One region of the Bradyrhizobium sp. 26S5 genome, then DNA from elsewhere that is predicted to be linked to it. Evidence: predicted binding sites of a transcription regulator. Region 1 holds the regulator's gene; the other holds the start of a gene.
The links. Region 1 encodes PhoB, which activates phosphate uptake and scavenging genes when phosphate is short. Its sites were predicted from a motif close to TGTCATNNANCTGTCAT; they were not measured.
Positions count from the first base shown of each region.

Region 1 (5,026 bases):
TCTGCGCCGGAATTGCAGAAGAACACGAAGTCGGCAAAGCTCTGCTCGCACAGCCGGGCGGCCAGCGCCTCGCCGTCCGGGCTCTTGAACAGGTTCGACATGTGCCAGAGCTTGGTCGCCTGTTCCTGCAGCGCCTTGACCAGATGCGGATGCGCATGCCCGAGCGCGTTCACCGCAACGCCCGAGGTGAAATCGAGATAGCGGTCGCCGTTGGTTGCGATCAGCCAGGCGCCCTCGCCGCGCTCGAAGCCGAGATCGACCCGGGCGAAGACGGGGAGCAGATGCGACGAGGCGCTGTTGGTCATGGCGTTCACTGCCGGTTTGAAGCCGACAATTGCCGGGCGGCTTGACGCCAGTGCAGCAACGGCCAGCTTCGGAAAACAAAACGGCCGCCTTTGCGGGCGGCACGTACAGGCATTCTATGCTGCGGCCAGTAGGTGTCAATCGCCAGCAGCCGGCCTTTGCCGACCTTCCTGCGATGCGGAACGAGCGCAATCCGGAGCATTCCGGTGCGGTGGAAAAGCCTCATTGCAGTGCTTAACTTTGTGGGAACATGTGGACGCACGGCCGCGGACTCTTGCGCCAGAGTCACGCCATATTGTAGCGTTTGGCCTGTCGGGTACGACATCTCGTGCGGCAGTACTGGACCCTCTAAGTAGCCTTCGTGTCACACGTAAACGTTCGGGCTCAAAACCGCGCCCGGCGAGGGCTAAGGGATTCTGGCCGCTGGGATTTTGACCCGGATTTGGCTCGCAGCGTCGCTCCAATGACTGGCCGGCGCCATGCGAAAGGAAGAATGCGATGACTGTATTGACCTGGTCCGACGATCGCGTCGAGCAGCTGAAGAAGCTCTGGGAGTCTGGCCTCTCGGCCAGCCAGATCGCCGCGGAACTTGGCAATGTGACGCGAAACGCCGTGATCGGCAAAGTGCATCGGCTCGGCCTCTCCGGCCGCGCCAAGGCCCCCTCCACGGCGGCGCCGCGGCAGCGCAAGGCCCGCCCCGCCCAGCACATGATGCGGGTGGCGCGTCCGGTCTCGCGCGGCAACACCGCGCTGGCGCATGCCTTCGAGGTCGAGATGGAGCCCGATCCGATCTCCTACGACAACGTGGTGCCGATGAGCCAGCGGCTGTCGCTGCTCGAGCTGAACGAAGCCACCTGCCACTGGCCGGTCGGCGATCCCTCGAGCCCGGAATTCTTCTTCTGCGGCGGCAAGGCGCTCGGCGGCCTGCCCTATTGCGCACACCACTCGCGCGTCGCCTACCAGCCCGCCGGCGATCGCCGCCGGCCGTCGGCGAAACCGCAGATCAAGTGAGCACTCGGGAAACTGGCGTAGGACTGAAAAAGAAATCCCCGTGAAAGCGGGGATTTTTTTGTGGCTCGTCGCCCGGATGCATCACCGGCGTCGTCCCGGCGCAGGCCGGGACCCATAACCACGAATGGGTGTTGTTAGAAAGCTGTCTGGCCACTTGCCCATTGCGCCGGCCGCGGCGTATGGGTCCCGGCTTTCGCCGGGACGACGCCGTGTTGCGGCTTGTGAATGCCGCGCGGCCTTACGGCTGCGGCTCGGCCTTCGCGAAGCGGTCGTCGAGCGCGTAGCCGGCGCCGCGCACGGTGCGGATCGGATCCTGCTCGCGGCCCGGATTGAGCAACTTGCGCAGGCGGCCGATATGCACGTCGACGGTGCGCTCGTCGATATAGATGTCGCGGCCCCAGACGCTGTCGAGCAGCTGCTCGCGGCTGAACACCCGGCCGGGATGCTCGAGGAAGAATTCGAGCAGACGATATTCGGTCGGCCCGAGATCGATCGGGCGGCCGGAGCGCGCCACGCGGCGCTTCTCGCGGTCGAGTTCGATATCGCCATAGGTCAGCACGGTGGCAAGCCGCTCCGGGCTCGCACGGCGCAGCAGGCCCTTCACCCGCGCGAGCAGCTCGGGCACCGAGAACGGCTTGACGATGTAATCGTCGGCGCCGGTGGCAAGCCCGCGCACGCGCTCACTCTCCTCGCCGCGCGCGGTCAGCATGATGATCGGAAGCTGCTTGGTCTCGGGCCGCGCCCGCAGACGGCGGCACAGCTCGATGCCGGACAGGCCCGGCAGCATCCAATCGAGTACCACGAGGTCGGGGATGCGCTCCTTCAACCTGGTGTCGGCGTCGTCGCCGCGTCCCACCGTTTCGACGTCGTAGCCTTCCGCATCGAGGTTGTAGCGCAACAGCGTCGTCAGCGCTTCCTCGTCTTCGACTACCAGAATGCGTGCGCTCATCGGTCTAAGTTCTTTCTCTGTGGTGATCCGTTGCCCAAACGCAAACCGAAACACTCAACCCCTGAGCATATTCCCCGTGGAAACGGTTTGTCGCGACGACAATCCGGTTCCGCCGATGCGGATCATGCCCTAGTTGCCCGGCACCGTGGTGGCGAAATTGGTCATATCGCCCTTCGGACGCTTGTCGGTGATCTGCTGGCCCTCGATCATGTAGAACACGGTCTCGGCGATATTGGTGGCGTGGTCGCCGATCCGCTCGATGTTCTTGGCGCAGAACATCAGATGGATACAGAACGAGATGTTGCGCGGATCCTCCATCATGTAGGTAAGCAGCTCGCGGAACAGCGAGGTGCAGATCGCATCGACCTCCTCGTCGCCCTTCCAGACGTTCATCGCCGCCGGCAGATCGTGCGCGGCATAGGCGTCGAGCACCGACTTGACCTGAGACAGTACGAGATCGGTCATGTGCTCGAGGCCGCGGATCAACTTCAGCGGCTGGAAATCGCTCTCCAGCGCCGCGACGCGCTTGCCCATGTTCTTGGCGAGGTCGCCGATCCGCTCGAGGTCAGTCGCGACGCGCATCGCGCTGACGATCTCGCGCAGGTCGATCGCCATCGGCTGGCGGCGAGCGATCGTCAGCACCGCGCGCTCCTCGATGACGCGCTGCAGATTGTCGATCTCGATGTCGGCGGCGACCACGCGCTTGCCCAGCGCGACGTCGCGGCGGATCAGCGCGTCGACCGACTCGGTGATCATGCGCTCGACGAGGCCGCCCATCTCGGCGACCAGGCGGGTCAACTCCTGCAGGTCGCTGTCGAATGCCTTGGCGGTATGTTCAGAAGCCATCGCTTGTCTCCTCAGCCGAACCGGCCGGTGATGTAGTCCTGCGTGCGTCGATCGCTCGGCGAGGTGAAAATCTTGTTGGTGTCGTCGAACTCGATCAGCTCGCCGAGATACATGAAGGCGGTTTTGTCGGAGACGCGCGCCGCCTGCTGCATGTTGTGGGTGACGATCGCGATCGTGTAGTCCTCGGAGAGCTCCTGGATCAGCTCCTCGACCTTGGCGGTCGAGATCGGGTCGAGCGCCGAGCACGGCTCGTCGAACAGGATCACCTCGGGACGCACCGCCACGGTGCGTGCGATGCACAGCCGCTGCTGCTGGCCGCCGGAGAGCGACAGGCCGGAGGCGTTCAGCTTGTCCTTGACCTCGTTCCACAGCGCGCCGCCGCGCAGCGCCTTCTCGACCCGGTCGTCCATCTCGGACTTCGAGATCTTCTCGTAGAGGCGGATGCCGAAGGCGATGTTCTCGTAGATCGTCATCGGGAACGGCGTCGGCTTCTGGAACACCATGCCGACCCGCGCACGCAGCAGATTGAGGTCGAGCTTGGGATCGAGAATGTTGGTCTGGTCCAGCATCAGCTGGCCGACCGCGCGCTGGCCTGGATAGAGGTCATACATCCGGTTGAAGATGCGCAGCAAGGTCGACTTGCCGCAGCCGGACGGGCCGATGAACGCCGTGACGCGGTTGGTGCCGAGCGTCAGGTTGATGTTCTTCAGCGCGTGGTGCTCGCCGTAATAGAAGTTGAGGTTGCGCACCGTGACTTTCGGCGGCGCTTCCGGCAGCGGCACCTGGGGAACGTGGCTCGCGGCAGTCGTGGAGACGGAAAGCTCGGTCATTTTGCGGCCCTTTCGGCACCAAGGATGCGCGCGCCGATGTTCAGCGCGAGCACAGTGAATGTGATGAGCAGCGCACCGCTCCACGCCAGCTCTTTCCAGTAGGCGTAGGGGCTCTGCACGAAGTTGTTGATGGTCACCGGCAGGTTGGCCATGGTCTTGGTCAAATCCCAGCTGAAGAACTGGTTCGACAGCGCGGTGAACAGCAGCGGCGCGGTTTCGCCGGCGACGCGGGCGGTCGCCAGCAGCACGCCGGTGATCAAGCCGGATCGCGCTGCACGATAAGCGATCCGCTTGATCACCAGCGAGCGCGGCAGGCCGAGCGCGGAGGCCGCCTCGCGCAGCGGATTGGGCACCAGCAGCAGCATGTCCTCGGTGGTGCGCAGCACGACCGGGATCACGATCACAGCGAGCGCGAGCGCGCCTGCGATCGCCGAGAAGCCGCGCATCGGCACCACGACCGCACCATAGATGAACAGGCCGATGATGATCGAGGGCGCGCTGAGCAGGATGTCGTTGATGAAGCGGATCACCGAGGTGAGCTTGTCGTTCTTGCCGTATTCGGCGAGGTAGGTGCCGGCGAACAGGCCGAGCGGCGCACCGATGCCGACGCCGATCACGGTCATGATGACCGAGCCGACGATGGCGTTGAGCAGACCGCCGTCGGTCGAGCCCGGCGGCGGCGTGTTCTGGGTGAACAGCTGCACGCTGAGGCCGGCGAGGCCGTTGTAGAGCAGCGTGAACAGGATCAGCGCCAGCCAGGTGACGCCGAACAGCGCCGCGCCGACGCAGAGTGCGCGGATGACGATGTCGCTGCGGCGGCGGGATTTGTAGATCGGGTTCATGGCGCTACTTCCCCGCCTTCGTTTCAAGCCGCATCAGCATCAATCGCGCGCCGGCGAGCACGAAGAAGGTCAGCACGAACAGCAGCAAGCCGAGCAGGATCAGGCCGGACTGGTGCAGGCCGTCGCTCTCGGCGAATTCGGAGGCGATCGCGGCCGAGATCGTGGTGCCCGGCGCGAAGATCGACGACGAGATGCGGAACGAGTTGCCGATGATGAAGGTCACCGCCATGGTCTCACCGAGTGCG
Region 1 is NZ_CP145948.1:8,738,643-8,743,668, forward strand. Features, by position in the region: gene V5279_RS41380 (aspartate aminotransferase family protein) at 1-305, opposite strand, end outside; gene V5279_RS41385 (GcrA family cell cycle regulator) at 802-1,314, shown strand; gene phoB (phosphate regulon transcriptional regulator PhoB) at 1,553-2,263, opposite strand; gene phoU (phosphate signaling complex protein PhoU) at 2,393-3,109, opposite strand; gene pstB (phosphate ABC transporter ATP-binding protein PstB) at 3,121-3,939, opposite strand; gene pstA (phosphate ABC transporter permease PstA) at 3,936-4,781, opposite strand; gene pstC (phosphate ABC transporter permease subunit PstC) at 4,786-5,026, opposite strand, start outside.

Region 2 (5,026 bases), 3.4 Mb from region 1:
TGATGGTGACCAGGATGGCGCTGACGTCGGAATAGTAGAACTTGCGGATCGCGACCACGAGCTCCTGGCCGATGCCGCCGGCCCCGACAAAGCCCATCACCGAGGCTTCGCGGACGTTGATTTCGAAGCGCAGCAGCGCGTAGCTGGCGTAGCCCGCTGACACCTGCGGCAGGACGGCAAAGCGCATGCAGGACAGCCAGCTCGCGCCGGTGGAGCGGATGCCCTCGACCGGCTTCATGTCGGCATTCTCGACGATCTCGGCGAACAGTTTTCCGAGCGCGCCGGTCGAGTGGATCGCGATCGCCAGCACGCCGGCCATCGGCCCGAGGCCGAACGCGATCACGAAGATCAGCGCGAACACGATGCCGGGCACCGTGCGGGCGAATTCAAGCAGCCGGCGCACCGCAAAGCGCAGCCACGGCGCCGGCGAGGTGTTCTGGGCCGCGAAGAAATTCAGAGCGAAGGCAAACACCGCGCCGGTCAGCGTGCCGACATAGCTGATCAGCACGGTCTCTCCGAGCATCCTCAGCCATTTCTTCCAGCCCCAGAACCATTCGGGAAAATCGGTCCACACCCGTGCGCCCGATTCGAGCGTCAGGATGCGGTCGAAATAGCTGACGAAGTTGCCGAAATAAGTGAACAGCGTGCGCAGGTTCACTTCCGCGCCGAACGCGGCGATCACCAGGGCCGCGCAGAATACTGCCGCCGCCAGCGCGGCCTTCAGCCGCTTGCGCGAGACCGACCTGCGGTAGGCCTCTTCCAGCATTGCCAGTTGCTGCGCTGGAAGAATGGATACGGCGGTCGCCATCGACGCGTGCCAGTCCGGTTCGGAGTTGAGAACAAAGGCCGGGCTGTCAGACCCGGCCTCGTGACGTCAGGCGAACGATCAGCTCGCCTTCTTCTTGCGCAGAGCGTCGACGAACTTGATCAGCTCGATCGTGCCATCCCAGTCCTTGGTGGTGGCGGGATGGAAGCCCTTCTTCTGGCCGTCGGAGAGACGGTCGAACGCGGCCTTGTCCTTGGTCGGGGCTTCGAAGAAGGCCTTCGCGATCGCAGCCTTCAGGTCCTCGGGCAGATCGGCGTTGTACGCATAGGGTCCGTTGATGATCGGCGCCGACTTGTGGATGATGCGGAAATCGTCCTTCTTCATCGCCGAGCCGTCGGCGTTCTTCAGCATGCCCTTGGTCAGCATCTGCGCCAGCGTCGAATCGTCGTCGCTGGTCCACTGGTTGGCGGCCATGTCGACGGTGCCCTGCGCCAGCGCCAGAACCGCGTTCTCGTGGCTGCCGGTAAACACGACCTTGCCGAAATAGGTGTCGGCGTCGGCGATGCCCATCTTGTCGAGCTCGAAGCGCGGCACGTTGTTGCCCGAGGTCGAGTTCGGATCGACCAGGCCGAGGTTCTTGCCCTTCAGATCGTCGACGCTCTTGTAGGGGCTCGAGGCCTTGACGAAGAACACCGAGTAGTAGCCGGTCGAACCGTCGGCGTTGATGTCGTTGGCGAACGCGTCGGTCTTGACGCCGGTCAGGCGCGCGCGCGCGAACGAGGCCGAGCCGTAGCTGGCGATCTGGATGTTGCCGGCGCGCTGACCTTCGATGACGGCGGCGTAGTCATTGGCGATGCGCAGCGTGACCTTCACGCCGAGCTGCTTCGACAGATACGCAACGAACGGCGTCCAGCGCTCGGTGACGCCCGAGGCGTTCTCCGCCGGCACCACCGCGAAGGTGAGCTCCGGATATTTTGCCTTCCAGTCCTGCGCGGATGCGGAACCGGTGAGCGCCAGCGCGGCGACGCCGGCCAGAATGATGCGACGAGTGAACATGACTACCCCTCTTTGTTATGGTTGCACCTGTTGGCCGGGCAAAATGCTCGGCCATTCAGATCGGAAAACGCGCGACGCTCAGGCCGCGGCGGCGGTGCCGAGTGCCGGAACGGTCGCGCCGTCGGGCGCGGGCATTGGCGCGCCGCCCATGACGTCGTTGGCCTCGAGGTCGTAGAGCTCGCGGGCGATATGATCGGTCAGCGCCGCCGGGGCGCCGTCGAACACCACGCGACCCGCCGCCATCCCGACCAGGCGATCGCAATAGGTCCGCGCCAGGTCGAGCGAGTGCAGATTGCAGAGCACGGTGATGCCAAAATGCTTGTTGATGCGCAGCAACGCATCCATCACGATCTTGGTGTTGCGCGGATCGAGCGAGGCGATCGGCTCGTCGGCGAGGATGATGTCGGGCTCCTGCACCAGCGCGCGGGCGATCGCGACGCGCTGCTGCTGGCCGCCCGAAAGCTGGTCGGCGCGCTGCGCCGCGAGCTGGGCGATGTCGAACTGATCGAGCGCGGACATCGCGAGCGCCCTGTCCTGCTCCGGCCAGGCTTGCGCCAACGAACGCCAGGACGGGATCTGGGCCAGCCGGCCCATCAGCACGTTGGTCAGCACGTCGAGACGGCCGACAAGGTTGAACTGCTGGAAGATCATCGCCGAGCGCGCCCGCCACTGCCGCAGCGCCTTGCCGCGCAATGCAGTCACGTCGGTTCCTTCGAACAGGATGCGGCCGGAGGTCGGATCGGCGAGACGGTTGATCATCCGCAACAGGGTCGACTTGCCGGCACCGGAGCGGCCGATCACACCGACAAAGCTGCCCGGCGCGATCGAGAAGGATGCGTTGTCGACTGCGGCTTTTGTGCCGAACCGGCACGTCAAACCTTCCACCACCAGCATGTAATGCTCCAACCGCGCCGTGTTGGGCCATCGCTATCCCCGGTGTTTTACAGTTATGTGACGCGACGTTGCGGTGCGGCGATCGTCCACACCTGCTCTCTTGCCGTCATCGTGACGTCATGATGTTGTCATCAAGCATCCCGATGACGAGCGCGCATCTCCCGGAAGCCAAAGACTTACAAGATTTGCGGAAGCCCTGATGGCCGGAAAAACACTCTCGGTTGTGCCGACCGTCGACCCGACTGCGTCGGTCCGCGAGAGCAAGCTCGGCAAATATACCGAGGTCGGCGCGCGCACGATCCTGCTTGAAGTCAGCATGGATGACTATTCCTACGTCGTGAACGACAGCCAGATCACCTACACATCGATCGGCAAGTTCTGCTCGATCGCGGCGATGACCCGGATCAATCCCGGCAACCACCCGATGCATCGCGCGACACAGGCGCATTTCACCTACCGCGCCAGCGCTTATTTTCCCGGCGAGAGCGACGACACCGACTTCTTCAACTGGCGACGTGCGCATCACGTGCATATCGGCCATGACGTCTGGATCGGTCACGGCGCGATCCTGCTGCCGGGCCGCAACATTGGAACCGGCGCTGTTGTTGCCGCCGGCGCGATCGTGACCAAGGATGTGCCCGCCTACACCATCGTTGCCGGTAATCCGGCGCGCCCGGTGAAGCGGCGCTTCTCGGAAGCGGTCGCGGATCGTCTCGCTGCGCTGGCGTGGTGGGACTGGGATCACGAAACACTCCGCCGTGTCCTGCCCGACTTTCGCAAGCTCGCGGTGGAGGAATTCCTCGACAAGTATGAGGCCGAGGCCGTATCCCAAGCACAGGCCAAACAACGGAGTGCCGCATCGTGACGGACATTTTCATCGAGGGCGGACGCACGCTGGTTGACGGCGGATTGGTCGAAACCTCGCTGCGGACCGCAGGCCGCGATATCGGCGCGCTCGGCGCCGAGCAAGGCCGCGCCGCGCTTCACATCAATGCCGGCGGGCTCTTGGTATTGCCCGGCATCATCGATCTGCACGGCGATGCGTTCGAGCGGCAGATGATGCCGCGCCCGGGCGTCGACTTCCCGACCGACGTCGCGCTTGTTGACAGCGACCGGCAGGCGATCGCCAACGGCATCACCACCGTGTTCCACGGCACGACCTGGTCGTGGGAGCCCGGCCTGCGCAGCGCGGAGAACGCTCGCAAGCTGCTCGATGCGATCGAGGCGCTGCGGCCGCTTCTCGCCGCCGACACGCGCTTCCATTTGCGTCACGAGACCCACAATCTCGACGCCGAGGCCGAGATCATCCAATGGCTCACCGAAGGCCGCATCGACCTGTTCGCCTTCAACGACCACAGCAACGTCAAGCCGAAGAAGCGCAACCAGCTGGCCGAACGCACCGGGCTCTCCGTCGAGGCCGTCAACGACATGCTCGACCGGGTCGTGGCTCGCCGCCCCGAGGTGCCGGCCTCGATCGCGCGACTGGCTGCGGCTGCACGCGCGGCTGATATCCGCATGCTGTCGCACGACGACAACAGCCCGGCGATGCGTCAGGAGTTTCGCGCGCTGGGCGCGGCGATTGCCGAATTCCCCGTCAACGAGGAGACCGCGCGCGATGCCGCCGATGCTGATGACTTCATCGTGTTCGGCGCGCCCAATGTGGTGCGCGGCGGCAGCCACACCGGCTGGACCAAAGCGTCCGACATGATCGCCAAGGGCCTCTGCTCGGTGCTGGCGTCGGACTATTATTATCCGGCGCAGCTGCTCGCGGCGTTCCGCCTCGCAGCGGACGGCATCCTGCCGCTCGCCAGGGCCTGGGACCTGATCTCGTCGGCGCCGGCGCGCGCCGCAGGGCTCACCGATCGCGGCGTGCTCGCCGCAGGCCGCCGCGCCGACATCGTCATCGTCGACGACAAGGCGCCGGTGCGGCCGCGCATCGTCGCCGTGATATCAGCCGGACGGCTGGTGCATCTGGCGGATGCAAGCTGCCTCGTTCACTCGCTCGCGCCGCGCAAGACGGTTGCGGCGGCATAGTCAGGCTCTATTCTGCTGCCATGGCCCCCACTCCGCGCTACGCGATCTACTATGCGCCGTCACCCGACAGCGCCCTGCACCGCTTCGGCTCGAGGCTGCTCGGCTATGACGCCGTGTCTGGCGACGATCTGCCGTTTCCCGATGGCGTCACGCCCGATTGGCGCGAGGTCACGGAGGACCCGCGCAAATACGGCTTCCACGCCACGCTGAAGGCGCCGACCGCGCTTGCCGACGGCAGGAGCGAGGCCGAGCTTCTCGGCGCCTGCGCCGCCTTCG
Region 2 is NZ_CP145948.1:2,517,055-2,522,080, reverse strand. Features, by position in the region: gene phnE (phosphonate ABC transporter, permease protein PhnE) at 1-808, opposite strand, end outside; gene phnD (phosphonate ABC transporter substrate-binding protein) at 887-1,822, opposite strand; gene phnC (phosphonate ABC transporter ATP-binding protein) at 1,901-2,716, opposite strand; gene V5279_RS11825 (chloramphenicol acetyltransferase) at 2,916-3,581, shown strand; gene V5279_RS11820 (alpha-D-ribose 1-methylphosphonate 5-triphosphate diphosphatase) at 3,578-4,750, shown strand; gene V5279_RS11815 (DUF1045 domain-containing protein) at 4,771-5,026, shown strand, end outside.
Region 2: phnC (phosphonate ABC transporter ATP-binding protein) is a predicted target of PhoB. The motif match lies at 2,832-2,848, and genes of this name have one in related genera.